DNA from 4 places in the Pseudomonas sp. RSB 5.4 genome. Region 2 is predicted to be linked to each of the others. Evidence: predicted binding sites of a transcription regulator. Region 2 holds the regulator's gene; each other region holds the start of a gene.
The links. Region 2 encodes FliA, which starts transcription of late flagellar genes. Its sites were predicted from a motif close to CTAAAGTTTNNNNNNNNNNNGCCGNTAA; they were not measured.
Positions count from the first base shown of each region.

Region 1 (3,196 bases), 930 kb from region 2:
CACCCAAAGCGTGCTCAAGGGGCTGGACACCGACGCGCAACTGCATGATTTCCTCAGCGCGTCACCCTCGAACGTCGCGGTGATCTCGGCAGACCGCGAACCCGCCGCACCGCTCAAAGTGCTCAAGACCATGATGGTCGGGCGTCAGGCGTACTACTTCGTCGGCTACTGACGCCCTCGCGCCAGACAATAAAAAACCCGCCGGACTGGCGGGTTTTGTTTGGGCTGACGCTTTGCGCACCTCAGTTCATCGAGTGGTCACTGAGTGCCAGTCGGAGGCCTCGATAAAGCCAAGCATGCGCGGGGCGGCCTTGTTCGCGGCGGAAACGAACAGCGAAGAGCCGTAGCCAGGGTCAGACACCGGTACATCCAGATCCTTTTCCAGCTCCGCCATGCATTCACTGTGGGTCACCAGAATCAGATTGCGTCCCGGGATCTTGTGCGCCAGCGCTTCCTGCAAGATGCGCCCCTTGCAACTGATCAGCCAGTCTTCGCTGGCCGCGCGGTTGAACATGTAACCGGCGGTCTGCACGGTGCGCAGCATCGGGCTGTTATAGATGTCGACGCGGTTCAGGCCCAGATGCTCGAACTGTGCGCCGACACCCACCGCGACACTGCGCGAGCGGTCGGTGATGCCATCATCGCCGCTCAGGCACGGCGCCGGGGAGTGATCGCAGCGCTCGACGTGACGCACCAGCACGATCATGTCGCCCTTGGCCCACCCGGCCGCCAGCGCGCGGGCGCCGGACACATTGCCATGCGCCAGGTCCGGCACCGCCGCCGGGGCGAGCAGCCACAGGGTCAGCGGAATCACCAGCAGCGACGCGGCGAGCACCACCCAGGTATTGCGGTAACGGGCCAGTCCGCTCAGGGAGATCGAGCGTTTGACGCCGAACAGACTCAGTCTCAATTCCACATCGGGCCGCCTCGTCGGCATGCATCACAGTCAATTCGATGCGGTAAGGGTAAAGAGGCGTGCGTAAGTGGCCGGTGAAACGTATGTGAAAAAAGTCTTGAAGTGCCCTTGTTACAAATTCCGTAGGACAAAATCCTTTCAGCTCTCGTGTTTGCGGCCGATACAAACCTGCTAACACCCTTGCTGGCTCAAAAAAACAACAATCTTCCAGCCTGACCGACGATCAAGTAGCTCTACGTTCCTGGAGGAATTGTGATGAATAGCTGGTTCGGCAACATCAGCGTGAACATGAAATTGGGTCTGGGCTTCGGCCTGGTCCTGGCCCTGACCTGCGTCCTCGCCCTGACGGGCTGGACCAGCCTCGGCGGCCTGATTGACCGCAGCAACTGGATGAGCGACATCACCCAGCTCAACGCCGGCCTGACCAAGCTGCGTGTGGTGCGCCTGCAATACATGCTGACCAACGGCGACGAAACTGCCGCGCAGAACGTGCAGACCACCCTCGAAAGCTTCGCCGCGCAACAACAGGCGCTGATCAACAAGTTCAAGAGCCCGGAAAACGTCAAGCTGCTCAAGGAGCAGGCCGCGACCATCGCCGAATACCAGACCTCGCTGAACAAGATGCGTAACGCCTACCGCACTGGCAACAGTGCCCGCGACGTGATGGGCACCAATGCCGACACCGCTTATAACCTGATCGAGTCGATCAGCAACCGCGTTCAGCAGTTGCCCCTGAGCGACGAGCGCTTCGCGCAGTTCCAGGCCATCACCGAAGCCAAGGAAGCGTTCATCCTCGCGCGCTATGAAGTGCGTGGCTACACCGCCACCACCAATGCCGAAACCGAGCAGAAAGCCGTCGCCCAACTGAACGTGGCCATCGACAGCCTCAAGCAGTTGAACACGCACTTCTCGGGTACCCAGCAAGACACGCTCCGTCAGCTGGAAACCGCCCTGGCCAATTACCGTAGCGCGTTGCAGGCGTACAAGAACGCCAACACGGAAGCGGTGCAGGCGCGTAAAGAGATGACCGATCAGGGCACCGCGATCGTCAACACCAGCGAGCAGCTGTACCAGATCCAGCTCGACCGTCGCGACATCGAAAGCGCCCAGGCTCGTACCTTCCAGTTGATCAGCACCCTGCTGGCGCTGCTGGTCGGTGTGATTGCCGCCGTGATCATCACCCGTCAGATCACCCGTCCGCTGCAAGAGACCCTGGCCGTGGTCGAGCGCATTGCCAGCGGCGACCTGACCCAGAACGTCACGGTCACCCGCCGCGACGAACTTGGCGTGCTGCAACAAGGCATCGCGCGCATGGGCGTGACCCTGCGCGACCTGATCAGCGGCATCCGCGACGGCGTCACTCAGATCGCCAGCGCCGCCGAAGAACTCTCGGCCGTGACCGAGCAGACCAGCGCCGGTGTGAACAGCCAGAAGGTCGAGACCGATCAGGTGGCCACCGCCATGCACGAGATGACTGCCACCGTGCAGGAAGTCGCGCGCAACGCCGAAGAAGCCTCGCAAGCCGCTGCCGCCGCTGACGGCGAAGCCCGTGAAGGCGACAAAGTGGTGAACGAAGCCATCGCGCAGATCGAGCGTTTGGCCAGCGAAGTGGTGCGTTCCACCGAAGCCATGAGCGTGCTGCAACAGGAAAGCGACAAGATCGGCAGCGTCATGGACGTGATCAAGGCCGTGGCCGAACAGACCAACCTGCTGGCGCTCAACGCCGCAATCGAAGCGGCGCGTGCCGGTGAAGCCGGTCGTGGGTTTGCCGTGGTCGCCGACGAAGTCCGTGGCCTCGCCCAGCGTACGCAGAAATCCACCGAAGAGATCGAAGGCCTGGTCGCCGGTCTGCAGAACGGCACCCAGCAAGTCGCTGCCGTGATGAACAACAGCCGCGCCCTGACCGACAGCAGCGTGGCCCTGACCCGCAAGGCTGGCGACTCCCTGGAAAACATCACCCGCACGGTGTCGAACATCCAGTCGATGAACCAGCAGATCGCCGCCGCTGCCGAACAGCAAAGCGCCGTGGCCGAAGAGATCAGCCGCAGCATCATCAACGTACGCGACGTGTCGGAACAGACCGCCGCGGCCAGCGATGAAACCGCAGCGTCCAGCGTTGAACTGGCACGCCTGGGTGGTCAGTTGCAGCAGATGGTCAGCCACTTCCGCGTCTGATCTTCAGTCAGCGCCAAAGGGTAAATCCAATCGCGGGCAAGCCCGCTCCCACAGGAAACGAGTCGAACACGGAATATGTGAACGACCGAAAAACCTGTGGGAGCG
Region 1 covers NZ_CP146986.1:5,430,772-5,433,967, reverse strand. Annotated here, with positions in the region: gene V9L13_RS24440 (glycosyltransferase family 39 protein) at 1-172, shown strand, start outside; gene V9L13_RS24435 (histidine phosphatase family protein) at 248-916, opposite strand; gene V9L13_RS24430 (methyl-accepting chemotaxis protein) at 1,172-3,091, shown strand.
Region 1: the regulator FliA is predicted to act here: its motif matches at 1,053-1,080, upstream of V9L13_RS24430 (methyl-accepting chemotaxis protein).

Region 2 (3,196 bases):
ACTCAAGACCCTGGGGCGGATTCTCAATGTGCCGGTTACGCACGTCGATCCGGGCCAGTCGCTGGTGCAGGCACTCGACCCGCTGCTGCGCAAACGCGTGGTGCTGATCGATACCGCCGGCCTGCAGGCCAGCGATCCGGCACTGCGCATGCAGCTGGAAAGTCTGGCCGGGCGTGGCATCCGTTCAAAAAATTATCTGGTGCTGGCAACCACCAGCCAGAAACAGGTTCTAACCGCCGCTTATCACAGTTACAAGCGTTGCGGGCTTGCCGGCTGCATCCTGACTAAACTGGATGAGACGGCCAGCCTTGGCGAAGTGTTGAGCCTGGCGATCAGTCATGAACTGCCGGTCGCCTACCTGACCGACGGCCCACGGATTCCGGATGATCTGCATCTGCCGCGCCGTCATCAATTGGTCAGCCGCGCCGTCAGCGTGCAAATGCAGGAAGAACCCAGCGAAGAAGCCATGGCTGACATGTTCGCTGATATCTACCACAGCCCGACCAAGCAGGTTGGCTGAGGTAATGAACAGTTTTTGTACCTACATCGATGGTCTGCCATGCATTGTTCCGGTTGAGAACGCGCAGCCAGTAATGTGGCCTCCGTCTATGCAAGACAAGGTAAAGAAATAACATGGGCAGCATGCATCCCGTACAGGTGATCGCGGTGACCGGCGGCAAAGGTGGCGTCGGCAAGACTAACGTGTCAGTGAACTTGTCTCTGGCGCTGGCAGAGCTTGGCCGTCGGGTCATGCTGCTGGACGCCGATCTGGGGCTGGCGAACGTCGACGTTCTGCTGGGACTGACCCCCAAACGCACTTTGGCCGATGTCATCGAAGGCCGCTGTGAGCTGCGCGACGTGCTGTTGCAGGGCCCCGGCGGGATCCGCATCGTGCCGGCCGCTTCCGGCACCCAGAGCATGGTGCACCTGAGCCCGGCACAACACGCCGGTCTGATTCAGGCCTTCAGCGACATCGGCGACAACCTCGATGTGCTGGTGATCGACACCGCTGCAGGTATTGGTGACTCGGTAGTCAGTTTTGTCCGCGCCGCGCAGGAAGTGTTGCTGGTGGTCTGCGACGAGCCGACCTCGATCACCGACGCCTACGCGCTGATCAAACTGCTCAACCGCGACTACGGCATGAACCGCTTCCGCGTGCTGGCCAACATGGCGCAGAGCCCGCAGGAAGGGCGCAACCTGTTCGCCAAGTTGACCAAGGTCACGGATCGCTTCCTCGACGTCGCCTTACAATACGTCGGCGCGGTGCCGTACGACGAAAGCGTGCGCAAGGCAGTGCAGAAGCAGCGAGCGGTCTATGAAGCCTTTCCGCGTTCCAAGTGCGCGCTGGCGTTCAAGGCGATCGCGCAGAAGGTCGATACCTGGCCGCTGCCTGCCAACCCGCGTGGCCACCTGGAGTTTTTCGTCGAGCGCCTCGTGCAGCAAACGGCAGGGCCTGTGCTATGACCGCCAGCGGTATGAACTACTACAAGAAGTCGGCACGTGACGCGCAGTACGAGTTGATCGAGCGTTACGCGCCACTGGTCAAGCGCATTGCCTATCACCTGCTGGCGCGCTTGCCGGCGAGTGTGCAGGTTGAAGACCTGATTCAGGCCGGGATGATCGGCCTGCTCGAAGTCTCGACCAAATACGACGCCAGCAAAGGCGCCAGTTTCGAAACGTACGCGGGCATCCGGATCCGCGGCGCGATGCTCGACGAAGTACGCAAAGGGGATTGGGCACCGCGCTCGGTTCACCGCAACACCCGTATGGTCAGTGACGCAATTCGGGCAATTGAAGCTAAAACCGGCCGTGACGCTAAAGATCACGAGGTTGCGGCCGAACTCCAATTGAGTCTCGACGATTACTACGGGATTTTGAATGACACCCTGGGCAGCCGGCTGTTCAGTTTCGACGACCTGTTGCAGGACGGCGAACACGAAGGGCTGCACGAGGATGGCGCCAGTGCTCATCTTGAGCCGTCACGCGATCTGGAAGATGAACGCTTCCAGGCGGCGCTGGCGGACGCGATTGCCAATTTGCCGGAGCGTGAGCGACTGGTGTTGGCGCTGTACTACGACGAAGAGCTGAACCTCAAGGAGATCGGTGAAGTCCTTGGCGTCAGTGAATCGCGGGTCAGCCAGTTACACAGCCAGTGCGCGGCCCGTTTGCGGGGGCGTTTGGGGGAGTGGCGAGCGCGCTGAAGGCAGTGTGGGGACACTGCGAACGAGGCTGGTGCGGTGATGAACGGCACCGGTCTTGCTCTGTTGTGCTCCAGACAGTCTTCGAGTGCTGCGCCGATTGATTGAAGTGGCGCGTCCAGGTGCTGGGCGCGTTTAAGACTGCTTGGAGGTCGAATTGAACAAAGACATGAAAATCCTCATCGTTGATGACTTCTCAACGATGCGGCGGATCATCAAGAACCTGCTGCGGGATCTTGGGTTCACCAACACCGTCGAGGCCGACGATGGCACTACCGCCATTCCGGTGCTCAACAGCGGCAGCATCGACTTTCTGGTAACGGACTGGAACATGCCGGGCATGACCGGTATCGACTTGCTGCGCCACGTGCGTGCCGATGAAAAACTCAAGCATCTGCCGGTGCTGATGGTGACCGCTGAAGCCAAGCGCGAGCAGATCATCGAGGCCGCTCAGGCCGGTGTGAACGGCTACGTGGTCAAACCTTTCACGGCTCAGGCGTTGAAAGACAAAATCGAGAAGATTTTCGAACGCATCGGCTGATGACGCGCGGGGGAGCTATGGAGCATAACGAATCTTCACAGGGCGATTTCGAGTCGACCCTGAAAAAACACGCGGTCGAACTGGTCGAGAGCCTTGAAAAAGGCAGGTTCGGCGACGCTGTGCAACTGATCCATGAGCTCAATCAGACCCGTGACCGCGGCCTGTATCAGGAAGTGGGCAAGCTCACACGCGAACTGCACAGTGCGATCGTCAATTTCCAGATCGATCCGCACATGCCGCAGGCCGAGGAAGTGTCGCAAATCACCGACGCCACCGAACGCCTGGGCTATGTGGTCAAGCTGACCGAAGCCGCGGCCAACCGCACCATGGATCTGGTGGAAAGCGCCACCCCGGTGGTCAATGGCCTGGCTGAAGAAGCCCAGGCCCTGAGCACCGATTGGGGCCGCTTCATGCGTCGCGAGGTCGGGGCTGAAGAGTTCCGCGAGCTGGCGCGCCG
Region 2 covers NZ_CP146986.1:120,921-124,116, forward strand. Annotated here, with positions in the region: gene flhF (flagellar biosynthesis protein FlhF) at 1-520, shown strand, start outside; gene fleN (flagellar synthesis regulator FleN) at 634-1,464, shown strand; gene fliA (RNA polymerase sigma factor FliA) at 1,461-2,201, shown strand; gene V9L13_RS00535 (chemotaxis response regulator CheY) at 2,368-2,739, shown strand; gene V9L13_RS00540 (protein phosphatase CheZ) at 2,757-3,196, shown strand, end outside.

Region 3 (3,196 bases), 2.0 Mb from region 2:
GCCAGGGCTTCGGGACTGAGGCGCGCCATCATCAAGGTGTCGGTCAGCACCATCAGCATGTGCGCCAACTGCGAGGCAATCAGCGGCCCGGCCAGCCGCAGGATGGCCCAGAGTTCGGTACGCACGGGATGCTGCATGGTCATCACCACTCATTCAAAGAGGGAACAGAGAGCCGACGATTCTCGGCGCTTGGCAGGGTTTGCACAAAGGGATAAAAAGGATGGGTGGCATGATTAAAACTCATCATGAGAAGATCCTGCCGGGTTGGTCTTAACCCGCTATAGGAGCTTTGCGAATGTCCCGTCGTCTTCCTCCGTTGTATGCCCTGCGCGCATTCGAAGCGGCGGCGCGGCACAGCTCGTTCACCCGCGCGGCCGAGGAGTTGTCGATCACCCAGAGTGCAGTCAGCCGGCACATTAAGACGCTGGAAGAGCATTTCGCCTGCAAGCTGTTTCATCGCAGCGGGCGCAACCTGCAACTGACGGAATCGGCGCGGATGCTGTTGCCTGGAATCCGCGACGGCTTCGCGGCCCTTGAGCGCGCCTGCAACACCTTGCGCGCCGAAGACGACATCCTGCGCATGAAAGCGCCGTCTACCCTGACCATGCGCTGGCTGCTGGCGCGCCTCAGCCGCTTCCGCCATCTGCAACCGGGTAACGAGGTGCAACTGACCAGCGCCTGGATGGACGTGGATTCAGTGGACTTCAACAACGAGCCGTTCGACTGCGCTGTGCTGCTCAGTGATGGGCATTTCCCGCCCGACTGGGAAGCCAGCCTGCTATTCCCGGAAGAGCTGATACCGGTGGGCGCGCCCAATCTGCTGAACGACCAGCCGTGGGATGTTGCGCGTCTGGCGTCCACCGAACTGTTGCATCCGACTCCGGATCGGCGCGACTGGCGCAGTTGGCTGGAGCACATGGGCCTGTCCGATCAGATCTCGCTCAAGGGCGGACAGGTGTTCGATACCCTCGAGCTGGGGATGATCGCCGCAGCCCGAGGCTACGGGGTGTCGATGGGCGATTTGCTGATGGTTGCCGAAGATGTGGCGCAAGGAAGACTGAGCCTGCCATGGCCGACCGCGGTCGCCAGCGGACTGAATTATTACCTGGTGTGGCCGAAAACCCGTCCGGGAGGTGAACGTTTGCGCCGCCTCAGCGACTTCCTGCAAGGCGAAGTGCGCGCCATGGCGTTGCCGCTGGTCAAGCGCTTGAGCTGAAACGTTCGAGCCCGCACAATGCCGGCCTTGCGCCATAACCCCGCTATTTACTCAAGTATTCGGTTTCACCGCCGAAAATGAGCATGTGGAACCGTCGTGCCGGTCTCCACGATTTCACCCCATTATTAGAATTTTCCGAGCAAGTGCTGCGATCAAGGAGGATCCGGTGGCTCGGCCAGGAGCTGTCCATGTCTCAACCTCGCGCCCGGATCGCCTCGCAGCTGGGCCTTGCGCTCGCTGTGATACTGGCGATTGTCATCAGCGGCAGTACGGTGTTTGCCCTGCGTTCGCTGGATACCGCCAACCTCGCCACCCGTGAAGAGCACCTCGCCAGTGAGGCGCGGCTGCTGGCCGACCAACTGAGCACCTTCCACGGCACGCTGCGCGAAAGCACCCAGCGCCTGAGCGGGCTGTTCGAGAAGCGCTTCAGCGCGGGCCTGAGCATTCACCCGGAAGAGCCGGTGACGGTTGCAGGCACTCAAACCCCGGGCCTGCACCTGGGCAGCGAAGTGTTGAACAACAACTTCAAGGAAGTTGACGAGTTCAAGCAGATGACCGCTGGCGTCGCCACGCTGTTCGTGCGCAGCGGCGAAGACTTCGTGCGGGTCAGCACCTCCCTGACCAAACAGGACGGCACGCGCGCTATCGGCACCTTGCTCGACCACGCGCATCCGGCCTACGCGAAGTTGATGGCCGGTCAGGGTTACGTCGGACGCGCCTTGCTGTTCGATCGCTCCTACATGACTCAGTACACCCCGGTGCGCGATGGCAGCGGCAAGGTGATTGCGGTGTTGTTCGTCGGTTTCGACTACACCGATGCGCAGAACGCCCAGTTCGCCAATCTCAAGCGTTTCCGTATCGGTCAGAACGGTTCGCTGGCGTTGCTGGATGAGCAAAACAAATGGCTGGTGGCGCCGGCGGGGGTGCAGGCGCTGGATCAAGCGGTGCCGGTGATCAACGGCCTGGCCAAGACCCCGGGCAAGGGTCAGTTCTGGAGCGACAGCGGCGAAGATTTCTACAGCATTGCCGTGCCGTTCGAGGGCGGCCCCTGGTCGGTGGTGGCGAGCATGCCGAAGTCCGAGATTCGCGCGGTCACCTGGAGTGTCGGCACCCAACTGGCCATCGGCAGCCTACTGGCGATGTTGATCGCGGTGGGCGCGGCGATGTGGCTGCTGCGCAGCAAGCTGCAGCCGCTGGGCGATCTGGTGCGTCAGGCCGAAGCGCTGGGCGCCGGTGATCTGAGCGTGCGCCTGAATGTGTCGAGCAACGACGAGATCGGCCAGTTGTCCCGTGCGTTCAACCAGATGAGCCAGGCGCTGTCGACCATGGTCGAGCACATCCGCCGCTCCTCGGAAGAGGTCAACAGCCGTGCGCAGGCGTTGTCCGGTTTGTCCGGTGGTGCGTACGAAGGCATGGAGCAGCAGTCCGGCGAAATCACCAGCATGGCCGGTGCGGTGGAAGAGTTCAGCGCCACCTCGTTGAACATCGCCGACAACATGGGCAACACCCAGCGTCTGGCCCAGGAAAATGCCCAGCAAACCCAGATCGGTCGCACCTCGATGCAAGAGGCGTCGTCCTCGCTGGAGCAAATTGCCGGCGCGCTGAACACTACGGCCACAGTGATCAACACCCTCGGTCAGCGCTCCCAGGAAATCGGCGGCATCGTCAGCGTCATCACCTCGATTGCCGAACAGACCAACCTGCTGGCGCTCAACGCGGCCATCGAAGCTGCGCGTGCCGGTGAACAGGGTCGTGGCTTCGCCGTGGTGGCCGATGAGGTGCGCAACCTCGCTTCGCGCACCCGTCAGGCTACCGATGAAATCTCCGGGATGATTCACAGCATCCAGCAGGAAACCGGCAACGCCATCAGCACCATGGAACAGGGCAACCTGTTGATGCAGGAAGGCCTGTCGCGCAACGCCAACGTGGCGTCGGCGCTGGCGCGGATCGATGAGCAGAGCCGTTCTGCCGGCCAGCAGT
Region 3 covers NZ_CP146986.1:4,346,540-4,349,735, reverse strand. Annotated here, with positions in the region: gene V9L13_RS19750 (NorM family multidrug efflux MATE transporter) at 1-137, opposite strand, end outside; gene V9L13_RS19745 (LysR substrate-binding domain-containing protein) at 296-1,216, shown strand; gene V9L13_RS19740 (methyl-accepting chemotaxis protein) at 1,405-3,196, shown strand, end outside.
Region 3: the regulator FliA is predicted to act here: its motif matches at 1,267-1,294, upstream of V9L13_RS19740 (methyl-accepting chemotaxis protein).

Region 4 (3,196 bases), 1.2 Mb from region 2:
ACCAATACCCGCTGATCGGGACTCTGCACAACGATCAGTTGCTCGATCTGCACGTCATCGCTTGTGCAGGCGATGAACTGACTTGTCATCCACGTTCCGGCAAGCGTCAGCGGGTCGTCGACCGGCGCGATTATGAAAACCCGCGCCCGAGGCGAGAATGATGGACACGGTAACCCTGCGACGCTACCGCATCGCTGACGCACCGGCCGTCAGTCGCCTGTTCGAGGAAGTCTACGGCGATCATTACCCTCAACCGCACGTGTACCTGCCCTGCATGATCAGTCAGAACCACAACGACGGCCGCTGGCACTCGCTGGTAGCGGTGGTGAACGAGAAAATCTGCGGGCACGCCACGTTGTTTCGCCAGTCTGGCAGAAGCTTTCTTGCGGAACTGGCACTGACGGTGGTGCACCCGGACACTCGCGGGCAAAACATCGCCACACAGTTGGGCCAGCAGTTATTGATTCATGCACAGGCGCTTGATTGCCAGGGCGTGACGATCAAACAGGTCACGCACCATCCCTACACACAGCGCATGGCCGCCGGTCTCGGGTTCCACAGCATTGGACTGTTGCCGGACTACGCACCCTCTCCGTTCGGCGGGCCGGGGCGTGAGACGATCGTTGTCGGCCACCGCACCATAGACGGCTATCGTCGCCCGCTGCCGGCATTGGCCTGGCCACAGGATTGCCGGGATTTGATGTCGCATCTGGAATCAGCTTTCGGGACCAGCGATAAAGCCGCGCCGTGGAAAGGTCCGAGGGTGCATTTCGAACGTGCATTGGGGCGCTATGACATGGTGCTCAAAGAGCTCGATGACAGCTTGCTCAAGCAAGTGGTGCAACTGCCGGCGCACTGGCTGATTTCGATCCGGCTCAGACTCGCCCAAGGGTTTTCCAGCTCACTGCAAAAACTCGCGGCTGCAGGTTTCGCCTTCAGCGGGATTGTCCCCGATGAACGCAGCGAAGGCTGGCTGGCGCTGTTTCATCGCGGCTGTCAGCCGTCCACGCTGACGTTGCACTGCCCGCACATGCAGCGCTTGCAGGATCATATTCGGCAGGCCGGCGAAGGGTTTCAGGGCTAGAAACGAAAACGGCCCACCCAGCGTATGGGTGGGCCGTTTTTGATCGGCTTATGCCTTGGCTTTGACGCCTTGGTCCACAGGCTTCGGCGCGTTGCCTTCACCGTAGGTTTTCAGGTTCTGCAGCACGTAGATCGCCTTTTTGTATTCGGGGATCAGGTTCTTGCCGTACGCATTGCCATTGAGGCCATTGGTCTGGATCGCGTCGAGCTGGGTGGCGAAATACTCCAGCGCATTGAACTTGGCATCGACGTCTTTGGTCACGCCGAACCGGTCGAACTTGTCGCCGGCGTTCATCAACGTAAAGGACGTGATCTCCGAAATCAGCCCGCGGCCACGCAGGAATGCACTCAGATTGCCCAGTTGCTTGACCGAAGTGTTCGCCGGATCAAAGCCCTTGATGTTCTTGCGCAGGCCCTGCTTGTCCATTTCAGCGGTGTTCAGCGCGTTCGGATCGTTGCCGACCATGGTCAGCATCTGTTGCACCTTGACGCTCTGCGCCACCTGCTTTTTCGCGCCTGTATTGCGAACCAGCACCCCTGCCTTGCTCTCCCAGCCGCCGACAATGCCGATCGTCATGAGAAGACTCCCTGTGAAATAACCATGAAATGTCCTTGCTGGACCACTCGAATGCCGGGAAGTATCTACCGGCCCAGTGATGGCACCAACCCTTTTAGTGCGGTCGCTTACAATTTCTGTACATTCTCGATACAAATCGCCAGAGGTTCACCGTGGCGCGGCTTCATGGCAGTTTGACGATACCTGCCGATTCCCTTTTCACGCCGATTGACGTGCCGGTGAATTCATTTGTATCGAGCTCGATACGCCCTTCTGTCAGCCCATCGCTTTCTTGCACGAAAGTACCTAAAGCTTCGCCGTTCGCCGACGATACGCTGGTGTAATCCCGCCGTTTTTCCCTCGACCCACAATAAAAAATCGCAGCTCAAGGACCGGTATCCATGCCCGCATTCCGCACCATTCAGGCTCGCTACACGTTGTTTCTGGTTCTGTTCATCCTGCTGCTGTCGGTGCTGACCGTGGTCGGTATCAGCCAACTGGTCGCGCCCAAGCTGCGCCAGACTGAAGAACAGGTAGTGCTCAACCGCATCGCCGAAGTCGCCGAACAGATTCAGGGCGAGTTGAACAAAGTGCAGTCACAGCAGCGCAGCATTACCCAGACCATTCCGCTGCTCGACAGCGCGGCCATCGATACGGTGCTGCCGGGGCTGGTGGATCAATACGGCGAGCAGAAAGTTTTCGGTGGCGGGATCTGGCCATTGCCGGGCCAGCGCGAGGCCGGGCGCAACAAATTCAGCACCTTCTGGCACCGCGACGCCTCGGGCAAATTGGCGGTCAACACGTTCTGGAACAGCGACGCCGCCCCCAACTACTACGACCAGAGCTGGTACAAGGGCGGTATGCAGACCCCGCGCGGCCAGTGCGCCTGGGCTGCGGCCTATAAGGATGATGCGAGCGCCGAACCGCGCACCAACTGCGCCATGGCGATCCAGAAAAACGGCGCGGCATGGGGTGTGTCGACCATCGACGTGACGCTGGGTTTCTTCAACGATCTGGTGGCGCGCAAGGAAAAAGACCTGAACGCCGAAATGCTGATCGTCGAGGCCGACGGCAAGATCATCAGCAACAGCTCGCGCATCAGCGGCCCGATCGTGCTGAAGAACATCAGTGAACTCGCCGCCGGCTCGACCTTCGCCAGTCAGGTCAAGGCCGGCCTGCAGAACCGTGAGCAGGCGCAACGCGTCGAGTTTGACAACAACGGTGAAGCCAGCACCTTCTTCATGCGCCCGATCGAAGGCACGCCGTGGTTCCTCGCCACCGCCCTGCCGACCAAGATGCTTACCGCCCAGCGCGACGACGTGCTCAGCAGCCTGAGCCTGTTGCAGATTCCGCTGGTGATCCTGCTGGTGCTGTTGCAGGTCTACGCGATTCGCCAACTGGTTTCGAGGATGAAAGCCCTGAAGGCCAACATCGACTCGCTGTCCAGCGGCGATGCCGACCTGACCCGCCGCATCACCATCCGCGCCGAAGACGAACTGGGCGCCATCGGCCACTCGGTCAACACCTTCATTGCCTACCTGCAGAACATGATCGGTG
Region 4 covers NZ_CP146986.1:1,307,000-1,310,195, reverse strand. Annotated here, with positions in the region: partial or broken gene V9L13_RS05795 (AMP-binding protein) at 1-161, shown strand, start outside; gene V9L13_RS05790 (GNAT family N-acetyltransferase) at 161-1,084, shown strand; gene V9L13_RS05785 (hypothetical protein) at 1,133-1,660, opposite strand; gene V9L13_RS05780 (methyl-accepting chemotaxis protein) at 2,041-3,196, shown strand, end outside.
Region 4: the regulator FliA is predicted to act here: its motif matches at 1,946-1,973, upstream of V9L13_RS05780 (methyl-accepting chemotaxis protein).